One region of the Psychrobacillus sp. Z16_25 genome, then DNA from elsewhere that is predicted to be linked to it. Evidence: predicted binding sites of a transcription regulator. Region 1 holds the regulator's gene; each other region holds the start of a gene.
What was found. Region 1 encodes CtsR, which represses protease genes until heat stress. Its sites were predicted from a motif close to ATGGTCAATAAAGGTCAAACA; they were not measured.
Positions count from the first base shown of each region.

Region 1 (7,397 bases):
AATGGAAGGCTGGTTACTCTAAAAGAGGTAAAAGAAGAGCAGTCTTCAGAATATTATTTGGAGGTTACACCGAAAGATAGAGCTCAGGAGTTCTTAACGACAAAGGAAATTCAGTTTACAAGACACGAGCATGGCCTCCTCGTATCTATAGAAAAGGACCAGGTTCCAGTCCTAGTAGGAGAGTTCTTAGCGAACGGTGTGCAGGTATATGAAATAACACCATACAAACGTACGTTAGAGGATCAATTTTTAGAATTAACAGGGGGTGGACAAATTGCTGAATCTCATAAGAAATGAATGGTTGAAGCTTTGGAGTAAGAAGGGTACTTGGGTGATGGTTATCTTAATTGCTTTGCTAATGTTTGCTTCAGCAGGGCTCGGAAAATGGATGAGTACAATGGATGACCCTGTGGATTGGAAGCAAGCTGCCAGCTCTGAATTAACAATGATTGACCAAGAGCTGAACAGTGGAGTAGTATCAGCTGATTTAAAGGACCAAAAAAGAATATTAGAGCATCGCTTGGAGAATAATCTGCCACCTGTTCAAAGCTACTCTGCTGAGGAGTACATTCTGGACGTTCCGTCTATGTTATCTGTTGTAACTCTCTTTACGGTAATTGTAGGAGCAGGAATGATTGCAACAGAATTTTCGACAGGGACTATAAAAATGCTATTAACGAGACCGGTGAAAAGGTGGAAAATACTGGCTTCTAAGTTGCTGGCGATGAGTTTATTTGCAACGGTACTTACAGCTATCACGGTAAGCTTAGGGATCATAACAAGCTATCTATTCTTTGAGTCTACTCCAGCTTATATACTAGAAGCTAATAACGGAGAAATTACAGAAATATCCTTCTGGGGAAGAGTCTTATTGCTAACTGTTCTTTCTTTAGTAAATGTGCTGGTTATTAGCGTTTTGGCCTTTATGATTGGATCTGTATTCCGCTCTAGCTCTCTGGCGATAGGTATTTCTATCTTCCTACTATTTATGGGGACGAATATAACTTATTTACTTTCCATGAAGTTTGATTTTGCAAAGTATATTTTATTTGCTAATACTGATTTATCACAATTTATAGGTGGTGAACCACTCATAGAGGGCTTAACTTTACCTTTTTCTATTTCTGTTATAGCCATCTATACAGTTGTATTTTTAGTTATTAGCTTTGTGACCTTTAATAAACGAGATATTACTGCGTAAAAAGCCTATTGCATGTTCAGAAGTGTTGTAGTATTCTGTAAATAACAAACGAAAGGAGTGGGGTATTATGGCAATTGTAACTATTAACCAACGAATCAGTCATTTCATGATGTCCCATTCTGTAAACTGGATTAAATAAGGGGGAAAGCTTGAAGTTAATCAAGCTATTCTTTTGCTATTCCATTTACTTTCTTTCTAATGAACGGGGACCATGATTGCTGATTTCGTGCAGTCATGGTTTTTTATTGCCTAATTTTAACCTTTGACTAAAAAGGGCATGATGTTTGGCTAATTATTAGGAGGAATTTAAATTGGATAAAATAGAACAATATGGTTGGAATAATAATTGGGAAGAAAAGTTAAATGGTAGAGGAATTGCTGGTAGGATTTTGTTGGAGCATAAGCATTTATATAGAGTGATAACAAATGAAGGGGAATGGCTGTGTACATTATCCGGAAAGTTTAAGTTTGAGCAAGGGCGAGAGATGTTTCCAGCGGTAGGCGATTGGGTAGTTTTAGAAAAAATGCCTGGGGAAGAAAAAGGGATTATCCATGCTGTACTACCTCGTGTTTCTCAATTTTCCCGAAAGGTAGCTGGTTCTACAACGGAAATACAGCTAGTAGCAGTAAATGTGGATTATGTGTTTCTTGTGATGTCACTTAACCATGACTTTAATATTCGCCGTATGGAGCGTTACTTACTTGCGGCTTGGGACTCAGGGGCAATTCCAGTGATTGTACTAACAAAAAAGGATATGTGTGAGGACTTGGCGTATTATCTAAGTGAGGTAGAGTCAGTAGCGTTTGGGCTAGATGTCTATACAGTGAGTAGTGTCACTGGGGAAGGCATAGAACAACTGTCCAACTTACTGGGAAATGGAAGGACAGGAGCATTGCTTGGTTCATCAGGTGTTGGAAAATCTTCTTTGATCAATGCTTTATCTGGGCAAGAAGTAATGACGGTAAGTGATATCCGAGAGGATGATAGTAAAGGAAGACATACTACTACCCATAGAGAGCTAACCTTGCTACCTAATGGCGGTCTATTGATAGACACGCCAGGAATGAGAGAATTTCAGCTTTGGGATAATAGTGAGGGCGTCAGTGCCAGCTTTCAAGATATCGAGGATTTGGCATTAAATTGTCGCTTTCGAGATTGCGAGCACAAAAAAGAACCCGGTTGTGCTGTCCAAGAAGCTATTCAAGACGGCAGGTTAAAAAATGAGCGATATAAGAGCTACGTAAAGCTCATGCGAGAGCTTGCCCATATCGAAAGGAAAAATGATATGGTGGCTCAAAAGGCGGAACGGGATAAGTGGAAGCAGCTATCCAAGTCGCAAAAAGGTTTTAAAAAGAAAAGATAAGTAAAACGGAATATAAATTTTCTCTTTGAGGTAACCTGAAACTACTGACTATTTTAGTCGGTAGTTTTTTTATCCCGCATTAAGGGACAGTAAGACTCCGACTTCAAGCTGGCAAAAGACATGAGACAGCGAAGTGGGAGATCAACTGTCCTAAAAGCCCGATTGGTTCAACTAATGATTGGCGGGGGATGAAAGAAAACCCCCACCAATCAAAGTTTCACTTTATAGGATAAGACGATGACAAAACCACCTAGCTTTGCTTGTCGGAGCAGAACAGGCGCTTGCGCATTTCGTGGTGTCCAGTTCCAGCGCCTTGCCCCTCGAGGTCAAATGTGAAAAAGCTGTGGTGGCCGGAGAGCTGCCTCCTCGCTTTTCCCCATTTGCTTGTCAGAGCAGAACAGGCGCTTACGCATTTCTAGGGAAAAGCATATGAATTGCATGGGAAAAAGAATCTCGTTATAATATAGTCAAAGATAGTCAAAGTCAGTTTGCGGAGAAGAGGTGAGAAGATGAAAAATATATCTGACATTATAGAAGGGTATTTAAAAGCGATTATAGAAGAAGAAAGCAAAGGACAAATTGAAATTAAAAGAAGTGAAATTGCTGAAAAGTTTCAATGCGTCCCATCGCAGATAAACTACGTAATTAATACTCGGTTTACCCAAGATCGTGGTTATTTAGTAGAGAGTAAGCGCGGGGGTGGAGGGTATATTCGAATCCTTCGAGTCCGTGCGCATACAAAGGCTGATTTAATTGAGCATATAATAAATAGTATTGAAAATGGTGCCTCAGAATCGGTTACGGAAGATATTGTATTTCGATTACTGGAGGAAGAAGTAATTACAAAAAGAGAAGCAAAACTGCTCTTGGCTGCTCTTAGTAGGAATACGCTGAATATCCCTTTTCCAACAAGAGACAAAATAAGGGCACGCCTTCTAACTGCGATGCTGCTTACTTTGAAATATGAGAAAAATGATTAGGAGACGGGGTGTGTTGAGAAGTGATTTGTGAAAATTGTAAACAAAGACCTGCCAAAGTAACAGTTACACAAGTTCATAATGGTGAACACTTTGAAAGACATTATTGTGAGGTATGTGCAAGTGGACTCAACCCGTTTTACGTAGAATATAAACAGGACCCGCTCTCCTTGCATCAGTTATTGTCTAATTGGTTTAACCATGCAGAGCAACCAATTCACCATAGACAACAAAGACCTGCAATTGCCTGTGAAGAATGTGGATGGTCTATTCAACGCTTTTTGGATGAAGGAAAATTTGGTTGTGCTAACTGCTATAATAGCTTCCGCGATCAACTACCCACGGTCTTAAAAAGATTGCATAATGGGAATGCTACCCATGTGGGAAAAGCGCCGGGTGCTATTGGAGAGAGAATAGCTTTGAAAAAACGAATTGATAGTATTCGGGACCAAATGAAAGAAGCGATTGAAACAGAACAGTTTGAACAAGCGGCGAGACTTCGCGATGAAGCGAGGGCATTAGAAAGTCAACTTGCCGGAGGTGAAGAAGATGTCCATTGATCATTTTTTAGATAACTCTATCTCCAGTTGGATGGAAGGTAATGGAGAGCATTCCGATATTGTGATGAGCACTAGAATACGATTAGCTAGAAACTTGAACGGCTATCGTTTTCCATTAGCATTTTCGGAGGATGAAGCACATAAAATTGACCATTCTGTCTCTTCCACTCTCATAGACGCAGATGAGCATTTAAAGATGAACTTTTCCTCTATTCAAATAAAAGATATACCGGAGCTTAGTAGACAGGTACTGGTTGAGAAGCACTTAATAAGCCCAAAGCTAGCAAATTCACCTGAGACTGGTTCTGTGTTGTTATCTGAGGATGAATCGGTAAGTGTCATGGTCAATGAGGAGGACCATATCCGGATTCAATGCTTATTTCCAGGTCTTCAAATAGAAGAGGCATATAAGCAAGCAGATACCATTGACAGATTATTAGAAAAAGAACTACCGTATGCCTTTGATGAGCAATTTGGTTACTTAACAAGCTGTCCAACAAATACAGGCACAGGCTTACGTGCTTCTGTCATGATGCACTTGCCGGCACTAACCAAAACGAAGCAGATGAGTAGAATCATAACGATTATTTCCAGGTTAGGAATGGTAGTGCGAGGCATTTACGGAGAAGGTAGTGAAGCGCTCGGCAATGTGTACCAGGTGTCCAACCAAACTACGTTAGGTAAAACCGAAGAGGATATCTTGGCCGATCTTCAGAGTATCACAGAGCAAATTATCCAAAAAGAGAGAGAAGCTAGAGATACTTTGCTAAAGCATTCTCCAAATACATTAGAGGACCGGCTCTACCGTTCCTTGGGAATCCTTTCTTATGCAAGGCTCATGACTACGGAGGAAGCAGCACGTTGCCTTTCAGATGTCCGTTTAGGAATTGATATGGGGCTAATCAAAGATGTGGATGAAACTATTTTAAATGAATGCATGATCTTTATGCAGCCTGGTTTTCTACAAAAGTTTGCAGGCAGTTCATTAACCACAACAGAAAGAGATATGTTTCGAGCGAAGTTGTTAAGGGAACGTTTGCAAAAAGGAGAAAAAGAGAGAAAAGGAGAGAAATCGCATGATGTTTAATCGTTTTACACAAAGATCCCAAAAAGTACTACAATTGGCTCAAGAAGAGGCAATTCGTTTAAAGCATGAATCAATAGGAACAGAGCATATCTTGCTTGGTTTAATTCGAGAAGGAAGCGGAATTGCTGCGAAAGCATTAGATGCTATCGGAGTGGACCCGAAATTAATTGAAAAGGGAATTGCAGAACTAGTAGGTACAGGAACAGAAGATGTTGGCCCGATTGTACACTATACACCTCGTGCGAAGAAGGTAATTGAACTTTCCGTAGATGAATCTAGAAAACTTGGTCATTCTTATATCGGCACAGAGCACTTGCTTTTAGCGTTAATTCGCGAAGGTGAGGGAGTAGCTGCACGAGTATTAAATAATTCAGGTGTAAGCTTAAATAAAGCTCGTCAGCAAGTTCTTCAGTTATTGGGAAGCTCCGATCAAGCTCATGGAAGCAATGGCAATAGCAGTGCTGCTCCAGCTAGTACGCCAACATTAGATGGTCTTGCAAGGGATTTAACACAAATTGCAAGAGAAGGTACATTGGATCCTGTTATTGGTCGAAGCAAAGAAATTACGAGGGTAATTGAAATACTTGCTCGTCGTACTAAAAACAACCCAGTATTAATCGGAGAACCAGGAGTAGGTAAAACAGCTATTGCTGAAGGTCTTGCTCAACAAATTGTACAAAACGAAGTACCAGAAATACTACGTGATAAACGTGTCATGACATTAGACATGGGAACCGTGGTGGCAGGAACGAAATATCGCGGTGAATTCGAAGACCGTTTGAAAAAAGTAATGGATGAAATTCGCCAAGCGGGCAATGTCATTCTATTCATTGATGAGCTGCATACTTTGATTGGAGCAGGAGGAGCGGAAGGTGCAATTGATGCTTCTAACATTTTGAAACCTGCCCTAGCTCGTGGAGAAATTCAGTGTATAGGTGCAACTACGCTTGATGAATATCGCAAATATATTGAGAAAGACGCAGCTTTAGAACGTCGTTTCCAACCTATTCAAGTAGATCAGCCTTCAGTAGACGAAGCAATTCAAATTATTTACGGCTTAAGAGATCGTTACGAAGCTCACCATAGAGTGAAAATTTCTGATCAAGCTGTTGAGGCAGCGGTGAAAATGTCAGACCGATATATTTCAGATCGCTTCTTACCAGACAAAGCAATCGATTTAATTGATGAGGCAGGATCAAAGGTTCGTCTTCGCTCTTATACAACTCCGCCAAACTTAAAGGAACTAGAAGCACAGCTAGAGGCTGTTCGTTCTGAAAAGAATGCTGCTGTACAAAGTCAAGAATTTGAAAAAGCAGCTTCCTTTAGAGATAAAGAGCAAAAAATTAAAGATAAATTAGAAGAAATGAAAGATAGCTGGAAAGAAAAGCAAGGAAAAGAAGAATCAGAAGTAACGGTAGAAGATATTGCTTCCGTAGTATCCATGTGGACTGGTATTCCGGTTTCCAAGCTAGCACAAACAGAATCGGAGAAGCTGTTAAAATTGGAAGAAAAGCTTCATGAACGTGTTATCGGGCAAAAAGAAGCGGTAGATGCAATTTCGAGAGCAATCCGTCGCGCGCGCGCAGGCTTGAAGGATCCAAAAAGACCAATCGGTTCCTTTATTTTCTTAGGGCCAACAGGGGTAGGGAAAACAGAGTTAGCTCGTGCGCTTGCAGAGGTTATGTTTGGTGACGAGGATGCAATGATTCGCGTAGATATGTCCGAGTACATGGAAAAGCATTCGACTTCTCGTCTTGTAGGTTCTCCTCCGGGATATGTTGGATTTGATGATGGAGGCCAGCTAACAGAAAAAGTCCGTCGTAAACCTTATTCTGTCATCCTTTTAGATGAAATAGAAAAAGCGCATCCAGATGTGTTTAACATTCTCCTTCAAGTATTGGAGGATGGACGCTTAACAGATTCTAAGGGCCGTACAGTAGACTTCCGTAATACAGTGGTAATAATGACATCTAACGTTGGAGCAGATGCTCTGAAATATAACAAATACGTTGGCTTTAATCTTCAAGATAATGCAAAATCAGATTATAAAGACATGAAAGGAAAAATGTTAGAGGAATTGAAAAAAGCATTCCGACCTGAATTCCTAAACCGTCTAGATGAGATGATTGTGTTCCACTCACTTGAGAAAGAACATCTAAAAGAAATTGTGACGCTTATGACTGAGCAGCTGGCAAAACGCTTGAAAGA
Region 1 is NZ_JBXEOV010000005.1:130,144-137,540, forward strand. Features, by position in the region: gene AC1VU3_RS07685 (ABC transporter ATP-binding protein) at 1-297, shown strand, start outside; gene AC1VU3_RS07690 (ABC transporter permease) at 275-1,201, shown strand; gene rsgA (ribosome small subunit-dependent GTPase A) at 1,522-2,565, shown strand; gene AC1VU3_RS07700 (CtsR family transcriptional regulator) at 3,075-3,545, shown strand; gene AC1VU3_RS07705 (UvrB/UvrC motif-containing protein) at 3,566-4,102, shown strand; gene mcsB (protein-arginine kinase McsB) at 4,092-5,189, shown strand; gene AC1VU3_RS07715 (ATP-dependent Clp protease ATP-binding subunit) at 5,179-7,397, shown strand, end outside.

Region 2 (7,397 bases), on a different contig from region 1:
GAATAGAAGCCGAAGAAGTATTCCCATATTTATGAATTGTCTTCGACATCTTTTCTACCGGAAGCTCTAGTCGTTCTCTAGCAGCCTCCATAATTCGAATATTAGCCTGATGAGGTATCAGTAAATCTATATCCGTTTTCTTCAGACCAGCCTTTTCTATGACATTGACAGCGGACTCACCCATCTGACGAACTGCAAATTTAAATACTTCACGACCATTCATATAGATGTGAGGTCCGTCTTGGAATAAATACTTTCCACCAGTGCCGTTTGCTCCAAGCTCGTAAGAAAGGATTCCTCTACCTTCTGAAACCTTTCCAACCACAGCTGCACCTGCTCCATCTCCAAATAGAACAGCTGTATTTCGATCCTCCCAATTAGTGACTTTCGATAATTTTTCTACACCTACTACTAAAACATACTTATATGTGTCTGATTCGATAAATTGCTTTGCCGTTACTAATCCATACATAAATCCAGCACAAGCTGCCGAAATATCCATCGCAGCTGCATGAACTGCACCGAGCCGTTCTTGAATCATCGTTGCCACACTTGGAAAAGGTTTGTCAGGTGTTACAGTTGCAACGATAATCAACCCAATTTCTTCAGGAGAAATTTGTGCATGTTCGATTGCATTCTCAGCCGCCTTGAATGCCATATGAGAAGTATCTTCCTCAGGACCTGCAATTCTTCTCTCTTCAATCCCAGTCATTGTACGAATCCATTCATCTGAAGTATCTAATCGATTTTCTAAATCGTGGTTAGTTAGAATTTTCTCTGGAGTGTGGGTTCCTAAACCGATAATACCAGCATTCATCGTATCCCTCTCTTCTTGTAATCTATTATTAGTACCTGGTATTAATAATAGCGAATAAAACATTAATTTTCAATATAATTAGAACCATTTATAAATATTCTTTTGCATTGGGACAACATATGGTATGATACAGTTAGTCAATTTAAGCATGAGGTGAATGAAATGAAATATATTATGACGTTCTTTTGGACAATTATCTTAGTTACAATGCTTAACTATGTAGTTGGTTCCGTTCAAGGTGTAGCGAAGTTTGAATTAATGGACGGGCTTTATATGGCCATTCCGGCAGCTATTATCATTTTGTTGATTACTGCAATTATTCCAAACGATCCAGCTCCAACACATGACCATCATTAATCTATAAGAAAAGAGGGTGTCCCGATATTTTGGGTACCCTCTTTTTTTATCAACTTAAGCCGCAGTGACTACAAGCTCATTGTTTTCAATCCTAGCTTCAATTTTTCCGCCTGGTGGAATACTTCCGCTTATGAGCATACGTGCAACCGCAGTTTCTAAATGACGCTGGATAAATCTCTTTAAAGGACGCGCACCGTATGCCGCATCTGTCCCTTCCTTTACAATCCATTTATACACATCTTCGTGAACCTGTAAGCTCACTTCTTGTTCTACTAAACGCTTTTGTAGCTGTTTCACATATTTTTCTGCTATTTTTTCAAAATGCTGAGTCGATAAAGAATGGAACATAATGATGTCATCCATTCGATTAAGCAGCTCCGGTTTAAAATGGTCACGTAGCGCCGCCATTACCATTGCTTCCTCTGCTTCTTCCACTGTACCTGTTGTATTTGTAAGGTATTGTGAACCTATATTAGAGGTTAAAATTACAACCGTATTCGTGAAGTTTACAATTCTACCTTGACTATCGGTAATACGACCATCATCCATCAGCTGCAACAGAATATTCGCAACGTCTGGATGAGCCTTTTCAATTTCATCCAATAATACAACGGAATATGGATTTCTTCTTACTGCCTCTGTCAGCTGTCCGCCTTCTTCATATCCTATATAACCAGGAGGAGCACCAACTAAGCGGGAAACACTATGCTTTTCCATATACTCAGACATATCGATTCGAATAAAATGGTCCTCCGAATCAAATAGGTTTGCAGCCAATGATTTAGCAAGCTCCGTTTTCCCAACACCAGTTGGCCCTAGGAATAAAAAGCTTCCAATCGGCTTATTTGGATCCTTAATACCAGCTCTTGCTCTCCATACTGACTCTGTCACTAATCGAACTGCTTGGTCTTGGCCAACTACTCTTTCACCAAGTGTCTCCTTTAGTCTAAGCAGCTTTTCTCGTTCTCCTTCGACAAGTTTCGTCACAGGTATCCCTGTCCATCTAGAAATAATAGAAGCTATCTCGTCGGAGGTTACCTCCTCACGAAGCAATCTATTTTCTGCTCCTTTATTAACATCCTGCTCATATTCAGTTAATTCTTTTTCAAGTGATGGAATTCGCCCGTGTCGAAGCTCTGCTGCTTTATTTAAATCATAGTTATTTTCCGCTTCCTCTAATTCTCTACGATAACGGTCCAGCTCTTCTCTCTTCTGCTGAATAACTTGGATGGCTTTCTTTTCATTTTCCCATTTGCTTCTCATTTCTTTTATAGAATCTTCCAATTCCTTCAGCTCTTCACGCAATAGTTCTAAACGCTTCTGACTAGCAGCATCCTTTTCCTTCATTAACGCCTGCTCTTCAATTTGGAGCTGCATAATACGTCTAGTGACCTCATCCAATTCCTGAGGCATAGAATCTATTTCTGTACGAATCATTGCACAAGCCTCGTCTATCAAGTCAATTGCTTTATCCGGAAGAAAACGCTCCGTTATATAACGATTTGATAGCTGGGAAGCTGCCACTATTGCTCGGTCATGTATTCGTACACCATGGTGTAACTCGAAACGTTCCTTCAACCCACGTAGAATAGAAATAGTATCCTCTACAGACGGCTCACGAACTAGAACCTGTTGGAATCTCCGCTCAAGAGCAGGGTCCTTTTCAATATGCATTCGGTATTCATCTAATGTAGTCGCACCAATACAGTGTAATTCTCCACGAGCGAGCATAGGCTTCAGCATATTACCTGCGTCCATTGCTCCATCTGACTTCCCTGCACCAACTATCGTATGGATTTCATCAATAAAAAGAATGATTTGTCCTTCGCTTTCTCTGACCTGCTTTAACACAGCTTGAAGGCGCTCTTCAAATTCTCCACGGTATTTTGCTCCAGCAATTAACGAACTCATATCAAGCTCATAAATTTCTTTTTCTTTTAATCCCTCTGGCACGTCTTTTTTTACGATCCGTTGAGCGAGTCCTTCTACTATAGCAGTTTTACCTACGCCTGGTTCTCCTATTAAGACGGGGTTATTTTTTGTTTTTCTAGACAAAATACGAATAACATCTCTGATTTCTTGATCTCGTCCGATGACAGGATCCATCTTTCCTTCTTTAACTGCTGTTACTAGGTTTCTTCCATAAGTATCTAACGGGCTTTTTTGATCTTGCTGATTTAATTGCATTACTTTCAACTCCGTTCTAAAAAAGTTTGACCTTTCTTGACTAATACAATAGTATTGCTTCTAGCATATATTGTAAAGAAATATGCTATGATGGATAGAAAACTGGAAAGGTGGGGGTCATAAGTGAGCGATAATATATTATTATCCCCAGACATTGTAGCTTTATTTCAGCAATATGGTACAAATATAAAGATTGAAAAAGATAGACCCGTCTTTAAAGAGGGAGAGCAATCCAATGATATCTTCTTCATCCATACTGGCTCTATTAGTATCGTAAAAGATACAGAGGGTGGCAAACAGATGATGCTAAGAATTGTTGGTCCTCAGAATTGCATAGGGGAGGATTCAATCTTCTCAGACAGCTCAATCCATCATTTTTCGGCAATTTCTATGGAGCCCACTCTTTTAACCGCGTTAAATAGAAGTAAATTCGAAGCACTTCTAGTAAACTCAACGAGTATAATGGTAGAGTGGACGAAATATGTACAGCTTATATACTCTAGAAATCAAACAAGGTTCCGAGATTTAATGTTAAATGGGAAAAAAGGTGCTCTGTACTCTACTTTGATTCGTTTAGCGAATACTTATGGAGTTCCTGAGAATCATGGGAGTATTAAAATAAACTTCCCTTTAACCAATCAAAATATTGCCAACCTTTGTGCGATGAGTAGAGAAGTAGTGAACAGAATGCTAAATGACTTAAAAAGTGAAGGCATCGTATCCTTTCAAAAGGGTATCATTACCATTCATGACATAGAAAAATTGCGCAATGAAAACCAATGTGAAAACTGTCCCTTATGTATTTGTCGAATAGATTAAGAAATGCGCAAGCGCCTACGTCTGCCCCAACAAGCAAATGGGGTACGGCGAGTACGGAAGGAAAACTAAGAACGTCACATTGTGTGACAACGTTTTCCTGACCAACATCTTGTTGGCCCTCGAGGGGCAAGGCGCTGGAGCTGAACAGCACTGAAATACGCAAGCGCCAAAATTGAAAAATTTGTATTTTTAAAATAAAAAAGTGTATGCCCCTGAATAAGGAGCATACACTTTTTGCTGTTCTTTTTACCTTATCCCTAAAGCAATCTTTGCATAACGTGACATGTTATCTCTTGACCAAGGTGGATTAAATACGACATTAACCTCTGTATCCTTAACCTCAGGCAACTCTGCCAATGCAGTTTTTACTTGATCAACAATCATAGGTCCCATTGGGCAACCGATGGAAGTTAGTGTCATTGTTACAGTAGCTAGTCCTTCCTCTGTCAAATCTACCTCATATACTAGGCCTAGATTTACTATGTCGACTCCTAGCTCAGGATCGATCACATTTTCAAGGGCCGACATCATGCTATCTTTCATGTCTTGATCCATTTATGATTCCTCCTAACTTCTTTCATTTCACCTAATCATAGCAAACTAACATCATTATGCCAAACTGTTTGCAAGCCACTCCATCGCTCTTAGCATGCCTTTACGAGAAACTGCATGCCCTGAGGATTTTTCACTCATGAATTCGATGCTTTCCTCACCATATGCAGCTTGAAATTTCTGAATAAAAGCTGCAGTTGGCTTGTAAGGAACCACTTCATCTTTCTCACCATGCCAGAAAAACAAGCCCTTCCCCTCCAGCTTTTCCATTTGAGTGGTAACATCAAACATTGCAAGCGTAGCAAACATTTTTTCTCTTTCTTCATCTGACAGAGGAATTTGGAAGCCACTTGTTTCAAATGTCGAAATTTGCTGCTTCGCAAGCTCTACATAGCCTGGCGTTCCCATCATAATAGCAGCTGAGTCAATCCATGGATATGCAGTTAAACACCCAAGGGCTGTAATCCCACCCATGGAGGTTCCTGCAACTCCCATACGTTGAGTTGTAAGATAGCCTCTTTTCTCGAGTTCCTTCTTTAGCTTCCCTACTTCTTCTATAGAAGTTAAAACAGTTTCCCAAAACCGAAGACTCATTTGGATTTGATCCAACTGCTCGTCGCGTTCCCCATGTAAATGAGCATCAGGCATGAATACTCGAACACCTTTTTGTACAAGCTGATACGCATAATGCAGGTTGTGCTCTTTCCCACTTTCAAACCCATGTAAAAAAATTACGATGGGCGCTTCTTCATCCATACTATTATTGTATATATGTAAGAGAGGTATACCATCCCACTTTTCTGATTGAACAATCATTCCATCCACCTCCGATAATATATTATTTTACCAAAGCAAAAGCTCTTTTTCAAAAGACGTTAATTCGTTTTGACGTCCTACCTTTAACAGGATACACTTTACAATAGAGAGGAGTTTAAGAAATGGATCGTCATTTAATTGTTTTAGATTTAGATGGAACTTTATTAACAGATGAAAAAGTCATATCTTCCAAAACGAAGAAAGTCCTTCTTCAAGCAAAGGAAGCTGGCCACGAGGTTATGATTGCTACTGGGAGACCTTATCGAGCTAGTGAAATGTATTATCGTGAACTAGGATTACATACTCCCATCGTAAATTTTAATGGAGCTTTCGTGCATCATCCAAAAAATGCTTCTTGGGAGATAAAACATACTCCTATTGACTTGAAAGTTGTAAAAGAGGTAATCGAAGCAGTAGAAGAATATTCTATTAAGAACATGCTTGCAGAGGTAAAAGATGATGTGTACATGCATTACCACGATGAAAAAATGATCTCTGCCTTTGCTTTAGGTAACCCCTATCTAACAACTGGAGACTTGCGCACTTTTTTAACAACAGATCCTACCTGCTTACTCATTCATCCAGAAGAGGAATCAGTAGAGCAAGTAAGAAAGCATCTAGGAGACGTGCATGCAGAGGTAATTGACCACCGTCGCTGGGGCGCACCTTGGGATGTAATAGAAATCGTGAAAAGTGGCTTGAACAAAGCAGTCGGCCTTTCCCATGTATCAAATTATTTGGGCATACCGAAAGAGAGAATTATTGCATTTGGGGATGAAGACAACGATTTAGAAATGATAGAATATGCCGGAATCGGTGTAGCGATGGGCAATGCAATTAAACCATTACAAAATATTGCGAATGAAATAACTTTTTCTAATAACGAAGATGGTATTGCAGAATTCTTAAAGGAAAGATTAAAATTAACGTAAAACGATTTAAGGGGGATGGATATGAAAATATTTGCAGATAGTGGCAGTGACTTACCAAAATCATTTTTTACAGAGAATAACGTGGAATTATTTCCTCTTCGTGTTCATATTGAGGACAAGGAATATGAAGACATTGTAGCTATTAACTCTATGGAAGTATATCAAGCAATTCGAAATGGAAGTCAGCCGAAAACCTCCCAGGTTTCACCGGAGCTATTTTTAACCGTTTTTGAAGAGCTAGCAAAATCAGGCGAAGAAGGAATTTATATTTCCTTTTCCTCCGAGCTTTCCGGTACATACAGTACAGCTGTTATGATGAGGGAACAAGTCTTAGAAAAATACCCAGAGTTGAAATTAACCATTATCGATTCAAAATGTGCATCTCTTGGCTATGGTCTCCTTATCCAAGAAGCTGTAAAAATGAGAGACTCTCATTCTACCCTTGAAGAAATAGAGAAGACAATTACAAGCATGGCTTTGAACATGGTGCACTTATTTACAGTAGAAGATTTAGATTACCTTGCCAAAGGTGGCCGAGTTTCAAAAGCTAGCGCATTTATTGGTGGGCTATTAAATATTAAGCCAGTTTTGCATGTGGAAGATGGAAAGCTTGTTCCGATTGAAAAGGTGAGAGGCTCTAAAAAAGTAATTAAACGAATTGTTGATTTAATGGATGAAAGAGGATCCAATTTTTCGGAGCAAATCGTAGCGATTAGCCATGCAGATGATTTGGAAAAGGCGAATGAATTAAAGCAAATGATCGAAGAACGTTACCAACCAAAAGAAGTACAAATCCATTTAATTGGCTCCGTAATCGGTGCACACACTGGTCCTGGAGCTGTAGCTCTATTTTTCTTGAATAAGCAATCATTCCAATAACTTTTTAGAGTAGGCAAGTCTTTTGAGACCTGCCTACT
Region 2 is NZ_JBXEOV010000003.1:188,682-196,078, forward strand. Features, by position in the region: gene AC1VU3_RS05460 (beta-ketoacyl-ACP synthase III) at 1-817, opposite strand, end outside; gene AC1VU3_RS05465 (DUF2929 family protein) at 980-1,174, shown strand; gene AC1VU3_RS05470 (ATP-dependent Clp protease ATP-binding subunit) at 1,229-3,361, opposite strand; gene AC1VU3_RS05475 (Crp/Fnr family transcriptional regulator) at 3,485-4,180, shown strand; gene AC1VU3_RS05480 (metal-sulfur cluster assembly factor) at 4,427-4,735, opposite strand; gene AC1VU3_RS05485 (prolyl oligopeptidase family serine peptidase) at 4,790-5,548, opposite strand; gene AC1VU3_RS05490 (Cof-type HAD-IIB family hydrolase) at 5,671-6,480, shown strand; gene AC1VU3_RS05495 (DegV family protein) at 6,502-7,359, shown strand.
Region 2: the regulator CtsR is predicted to act here: its motif matches at 3,385-3,405, upstream of AC1VU3_RS05470 (ATP-dependent Clp protease ATP-binding subunit).

Region 3 (7,397 bases), on a different contig from region 1:
GCTGAAAATCGGAGCTCGCTTTCGGAGAAGATTTTCATCGGCTGGTGCCGACCGAGAGTAAATTTACCCTGAGCGAGAATAAAGTATCTATGAATGAGAATAAACCACCGCTATCCGAGAGTAAGCTGAAAATCGGAGCTCACTTTCGGAGAAGGGCTTCATCGGCTGGCGCCGACCGAGAGTAAATGGTGGCCACGTGAGAGTAATCGCCCGCCGAACGAGAATAAATGGGCTGAATGAGAGTAAAGGGACCTTATCCGAGAGTAAACTTACCCTGAGCGAGAATAATGTATCTATGAATGAGAGTAAACCGCCGCTATCCGAGAGTAAGCTGAAAATCGGATCTCACGTTAGGAAAAGATCTTCATCGACTGGTGCCAACCGAGAATAAACCTCGGCCATCCGAGAGTAAGCCGAAAATCAGTCGAATCACCTTCATCACCAGTAGCTATTCCCTCAAGCAGCATCACCTATTCATCAGCATCTTAGCCAATGCCCTTCAACCATTTAATCCCTACCCTGTCTAACAAAAAAACTGCAGGCGAACAGGAAGTTCACCTACAGTCTCGTTATTATTTCATTTCACTCACTAGCTTACCGTTAGCATCTAATAGTTTCGCAGCGTCTCCACTGTTATTCCAGATAGAAGAGCCAGTCCATTTAATGTAGCCTGTACCAGTTTTGGCATTAGGGCCGCTTGTTACGTAAACCGTTTTACCTGCTCCTAACGTGTAATCCGGGAAGGTAAACTTTTGGTTACCCTCTACCGAAACCAGTGTCCACCCTTTCAGGTTCACGCTTTTCGTGCCAGTATTTTTAATTCCAACGATTTCTGCACTTAGATCCTTACTTACAATCTTCACAGCCGTTGAAGTAGAGGGTGTTGTTGTTCCACCCGTGCCGGAACCACTTCCTGTTCCTGTGCCACTTCCCGATCCAGTACCAGTCCAAGCTTTCGCTGAGACGCCATGAGTTGTTCCATTTGTTGTAACCGTAATGTTTCCAGATGCAGCCGTAGAATAAATTTTAGAGCCGACATTCTTTAATCTCGTAACTACATCTGCATGAGGATGCCCATAAGTGTTCTCCTTCCCATAGCTTAGAATCGTAGAGAGAGGTTTCACATTGCTTATAAACTTCGCAGAGCTGCTACTATTAGAACCGTGATGACCAGCCTTAAGAACTGTTGCTTTCACATTATAGTTAGCCATTATGGAAGCTTCTATATTAGTGTCAGCGTCTCCCATTAACAGGAAGGATACACCATTATACGTAACCTTTAATACGATGGAAGCATCATTGGGTTCAGATGCATTTTTATTTGCATGAAGCACCTGGACAGTTATAGAGGAATCCAGGTTAATTTTCTGGCCAGTTGTTGCAATCGTGTACGGGATATTTTTCGTATCCACTAATTGTAATAAATTGTAGTAAGTCTGTGTAGTATGCGCTTTTCCGGAATCAATAAAATTAGAAACCTTGAAGTTATCTAATACAGGGATCAATCCACCTATATGGTCCGCATCTGGATGAGTAGCTACCACATAGTCAAGCTTTGTAATGCCTCTTGAATTTAGAAAGCTGACAACCTTATCGCCACCTGCTTTTGTACCACCATCAATTAGCATGGTTTTATTATTTGGCGTTTGAAGAAGGATAGAATCACCTTGCCCAACATCAATAAAATGAGCATACATATTTGGCATAGGCTTGAAGCTATCATCTAATAGTCGGGCCATAAAGACAGCGAAATGCTGACGAGTAATTTTCCCATTTGGCTTAAAGGTGCCATCTAAATACCCTGTTGTAATATTTTCGCTAGCTAGTGTACTAATAAAGCTTTTAAAGCCATTATCAGTAGTCACATCTGTAAAAGAATAGGAGTTATTAGAAGGAAGATCATATCCTAAAACTAGGATTTTCGCCATTTGTCCTCTTGTTAGAGTCCCTTGCGGATCAAAATACTTCGTTCCGTTTGCAGCAGTTTTCCCTGAAATAAAACCAAGCTGCACTGCTTTCGCTACCTCTTGATATCCTTTCATGCCAGGCTTTATATCCGTAAAACCAGGGTCTGGCGCTGTAAAATCTGTGATTCCCTTTTCACGTAAAATCATTGTGACAGCATGCATTCTTGTTAAATTATTGGTTGGCTTAAACGTTCCATCCGGATAGCCAGTAATAACCTTTTTCGAAACTAAGTAGTTGATCTCATCCTGGTAGTTTGTCACGTCAGTAAAGGACGCAGCAAAAGCCTGTTCTTTTGGGAATAACCCCAGAACAAGCAGGATAGATAAAAGCATCATTACTATTCTTTTCACTTTCTTAAACCACCCTATCTGTATATTCTAGTTGCAGTTAATCATTATACCAGACAAAGCAGAAAACTTTGGACGCATTATTTTACCAAAATAATTAAAAGAAAGGGATAAAAATTGGCAAGGAATGGGTAGTATAGTAGGGTAAGCAAAAACACGCTAACCAAATTTTGGCTAACGTGTTGTTTTTATTAATTTGGAAATAAAATAAAAAACACCTTCAAAGCTAGTAAGCTGGAAAGGTGGCTAATCTGTTTCAAATAAACGCCCTCGGAGGGAATCGAACCCCCATCCCAAGAACCGGAATCTTGTGTCATATCCATTAAACTACGAGGGCAAGCGACTTTACTATTATACAAATGTATAGGAATTAATTCAAGTGAACTTTTTGAAGCGTAATATTTGACCTTCCTTGACCATAATGTGTATGATAAAGTTACAGCTGAGGAATAACTTAGCAAGAAAATCTCAAAACCACCTTTAAGGAGGCAATACAGAATGAATTTAATACCAACAGTTATCGAGCAAACGAATCGTGGAGAACGTGCATATGACATCTACTCTCGATTATTAAAAGACCGTATTATCCTATTAGGAAGCGCAATCGATGACAACGTGGCTAACTCCATTGTTGCTCAGTTATTATTCCTAGAAGCAGAGGATCCAGAAAAAGACATCTCCCTTTATATCAATAGCCCTGGCGGAAGCATTACTGCTGGTATGGCAATTTACGATACGATGCAATTCATCAAGCCTGACGTACAAACAATTTGTATCGGAATGGCCGCTTCCATGGGAGCTTTCCTATTAACTGCTGGTGCTAAAGGAAAACGTTACGCTCTTCCAAACGCAGAGGTAATGATTCACCAACCACTTGGCGGCGCTCAAGGTCAAGCTACAGAAATCGAGATTGCGGCTAAACGTATCTTGTTCTTACGCGATAAATTAAACCAAATCATGTCCGACCGCACTGGTCAACCAATGGAGGTCGTTTCTAGAGACACAGACCGCGACAATTTCATGACTGCAGAGCGTGCAAAAGAATACGGTATCATCGACCAAATTCTAGAGCGCAGCGACTTAAAAAAATAATTTATTCAGATCCAAGGGATGAGATACTCCCTTGGATTTTTTTATTGTGTGGTGCGTTTGTGGATGTCGGGTTTGTGGGGGGTGTGATTTGATGGTGGATTTTTGCGATTATACTCTTGGATCTTGCGATGAAGTGAGCGGGCACGGGGATCTTGTGATTAGCCTGGTGGATCTTGCGATTATAGGAGGAGTCTTTGCGATTGCGAGGTCGGTCTTTGCGTTTAAGCGCTCGGATCTTGCGATGAAGTGAGCGGGCACTGGGATCTTGCGATTAGCCTGGTGGATCTTGCGATTATAGGAGGAGTCTTTGCGATTAAACTCTCGCATCTTGCGATGAAGTGAGCGGTTCTCTTCATTCGATAACAAAAAAGCTGCCCTAGTCTTAGGGCAGCAAGGTTATTCTTCGTTTGAGATGAATTTTGCAAGTGTTGCTACAGCTTCTTGTTCGTCGGAGCCTTCTGCGCTTAGGGTGATGATTGCGCCTTTGCCGATTGCAAGGCTCATGATGCCCATGATGCTTTTCGCGTTCACTTTTTTGTCGTCTTTTTCAAGGTAGACGTCTGCGATGTGACGGTTAGCCTCCTGTACGAATAATGCTGCTTGTCTTGCTTGTAAACCAGATTGTAATTTTACTTCGACTTGTTGCTCTGTCATTATTTTATCAGCCTCTTTCTCTAAATGGTTTCTCCTCTTCGAAGAGCATCTGCAATTTCATCTAGCTTTCTTAAACGATGGTTGATACCAGATTTACTGACACTTCCGGTAGATACCATGTCTCCCAGCTCTTTGAGGGTGACGTCTTGGTATTCCACTCGGAGGCGGGCAATTTCCCTTAATTTCTCAGGTAATTGGTCAAGCCCAATGGTATTTTCGATGAATCGAATATTTTCTACTTGGCGAATAGCGGCACTGATGGTTTTATTCAAATTGGCTGTTTCGCAATTGACCAATCGATTTACACTGTTTCGCATATCTCGAATTATACGAACATCCTCGAATTTTAACAAGGCTTGGTGGGCACCTGCTATGCTTAAAAAGTCAGATATTTTCTCCGCTTCCTTTAAATATGCCACAAAACCCTTTTTACGTTCAATGGTCTTTGCATTTAAATCGAATTTATTCATTAATTCTACTAATGCATCACTGTGTGTTTTATAAAGGGAGTATATTTCCAAGTGGTAGGAGGAAGTTTCCGGGTTATTTACGGAGCCTCCTGCTAGGAAGGCTCCTCTTAGATATGCACGCTTACAACAATTTTTCTTTACTAGTCCAGGGTCAATCGAATATTCAAATTGAAAGCCTTCCTTTAGGATTTTCAAGTCCTCTAGTAAGTGCTTGGCACCTTCACGAATACGACAGATGTATACATTATTTTTCTTTAGACGCATTTTTTTACGAACTAACAGCTCTACGTCATATTTATATATATCTTTGATCAATGTGTATAATCTTCTTGCAATAGCAGCATTCTCTGTTTGTACGTCTAAGCTTAACATTTTATTACTAAAAGATAAGGAACCATTCATCCGTATGAGAGCGGATAGCTCTGATTTTGCACAGCAAGGCTTCGAATCCTCCTGTGTCATTTCTTTCTTTGTCTCAGAAGCAAACGACATGTTCCGTTTCCCCCTTTCTCCTTGGCGTTACACGAGATTCCTGTTAATCGGACTTGTGTGAGCCTGTGTATTTGCGTATTCCATTAGCCACTTAGCTACCTCTGCGGCATTATGGCGGACTGCACCATTATAAACAAGCGAGATATCTTTTTTGACAATCTCTAAATTAAGCCTCTCTAGCCTCTCGATATCAATCTTCACAGGAGAGGCCTTTTCTTGCTTATATAAGAATTGTACGTTCTCCGGTACCTCTTCATTACTAATAAGAATGGTATCTAAGAAATTGTGGTCTACATGCTGTATCAGTGCTTCGACATGATCATAGGCAGTGTAATTATTCGTTTCACCAGCCTGTGTCATTAAGTTGCAGATATATACCTTTTTGGCCTTTGATTGCTTGATTGCTTGGCGGATGCCATCTACTAATAGATTTGGCAATATACTAGTATATAGACTTCCTGGCCCAATTGCGATTATATCAGCTTGACGAATACTAGCAATTGTTTCCGGTAATGGCTTTACATCATTTGGGGTGATAAACACCCTTTCTATTCTCTTTCCATAGGTCGGTATTTTAGATTCCCCACTAATGACCGTTTTATCCTCAAATTGTGCGTTTAAGGTTACTAGCTGATTAGCTGCAGGCAATACTTTCCCATGGATTTTTAGCACCTTACTCATTTCGGTGATAGCATGGGAGAAATCGCCAGTAATAGAGGTTAGTGCTGTTATCATTAAATTTCCTAAAGTATGGCCTTCTAATTCTGTTGAATTAGAAAAACGAAATTGGAACATTTCCTCTACAAGCGGTTCCACATCTGAAAGTGCTGCAAGGACATTTCGAACGTCTCCAGGAGGTGGAATTTCATAGTCATCACGTAATCGCCCAGAGCTTCCTCCATCATCTGCTACCGTCACAATGGCAGTGATATCAATAGGATGCTTTTTTAAGCCGCGAAGCAAGGTGGAAAGGCCAGTTCCACCTCCAATGATTACTATTTTCTTACGCTTTTTTGAACGCTCCATCTTGTAAATCCTTCCTAATTGTGACGTCTCGATGGGTGATAACAGCTTTGTCCTCATTATTAAATAATTTGCCAAAATACTCAGCTAGGGTGACGGAACGATGTTGACCACCAGTACAGCCAAATGCAATAACTAGCTGTGTTTTACCTTCTCGTTTATATTGGGGAATCATAAATTGTAATAAATCAGTGAGCTTTTCAATTAATGTTTTTGTATCTGCCCATTTTAACACGTAGCCAGAAACCTCTTCATCTAGACCTGATTTTAGTCGAAGCTCTTCAATGTAATAGGGATTCGGCAAAAAGCGCACGTCAAAAACAAGGTCAGCATCTATCGGAATACCATGCTTAAAGCCAAAGGACATGACATTCACGGTAAACACCTTTTTACCTTGTGTTCGAAACTCTTCATGAATTTTATCACGCAGCTCTCGCGGCTTCATCTTAGAGGTATTATAAATAAACTGCGCTCTTCCCTTTAATTCTGATAGCAGCTCACGTTCCTTTTTAATCCCATCTAAAGGAAGACCAGAATTTGCGAGAGGATGGGATCTCCTAGTTTCCTTATATCTTCTCACAAGAACTTCATCTTGTGCATCTAAAAATAGCACCTTCGGATTTACAGCGCTTTCTTCTTGTAGCTGATTAATAGAATCAACCAAGGAATGGAACATTTCTCCTCCACGCAAATCCATTACAGCGGCAATATTTCTCGGCTGTTTGTTTGAATCAATCATTAGTTTAATAAACACACTCAAAAGCTCCGGAGGCAGATTGTCAATGCAATAGTAGCCTAAATCCTCAAAGCTCTGGATTGCAACGGTTTTCCCTGCCCCAGACATGCCAGTGATAATGACAACCTCCGTATCAAGCTTTTGTTGAATTTCCACTTTTCACATCTCCTTCCCAAGATTGTTGTATCGTTTCTTCAATTAAATCAAAATCAGGTGTATATACAAATGTACCGTATTGCATTCCTAAATCCTTCACTGCAAACAGCAAATTTGTTCTATCTCCTTCTGCCATTGGGAGTGTTTCAAGTGCTTCCACCGGGTGCCACTCAAGTACACCCTCTCTATTCTCTTCGTAAGGAACACCATCTAAATCTCTGGCTACAAACGTAAACAGCATCCACTCGTCGAGCTTCTTGCCGTCCTCTTGGATGACCATCGTATAAATTCCTTTTAAATGAGGATCTATGGGAATTGCATTTGTTTCTTCTGTAAATTCACGAATTGCCGACACCAGGATGGACTCTCCCTCTTCCATCTTTCCACCTGGAGCAACGTACCAATTTCTTCTCGGCTTTTTCAGTAAAAGAACTTTATTATCCTTACATACAAGCAAAT
Region 3 is NZ_JBXEOV010000027.1:186-7,582, forward strand. Features, by position in the region: gene AC1VU3_RS16760 (S-layer homology domain-containing protein) at 573-2,318, opposite strand; tRNA gene AC1VU3_RS16765 (tRNA-Arg) at 2,581-2,652, opposite strand; gene clpP (ATP-dependent Clp endopeptidase proteolytic subunit ClpP) at 2,814-3,407, shown strand; gene AC1VU3_RS16775 (hypothetical protein) at 3,499-3,657, shown strand; gene AC1VU3_RS16780 (HPr family phosphocarrier protein) at 3,804-4,061, opposite strand; gene whiA (DNA-binding protein WhiA) at 4,082-5,023, opposite strand; gene AC1VU3_RS16790 (gluconeogenesis factor YvcK family protein) at 5,051-6,049, opposite strand; gene rapZ (RNase adapter RapZ) at 6,027-6,938, opposite strand; gene AC1VU3_RS16800 (NUDIX hydrolase) at 6,916-7,397, opposite strand, start outside.
Region 3: the regulator CtsR is predicted to act here: its motif matches at 2,715-2,735, upstream of clpP (ATP-dependent Clp endopeptidase proteolytic subunit ClpP).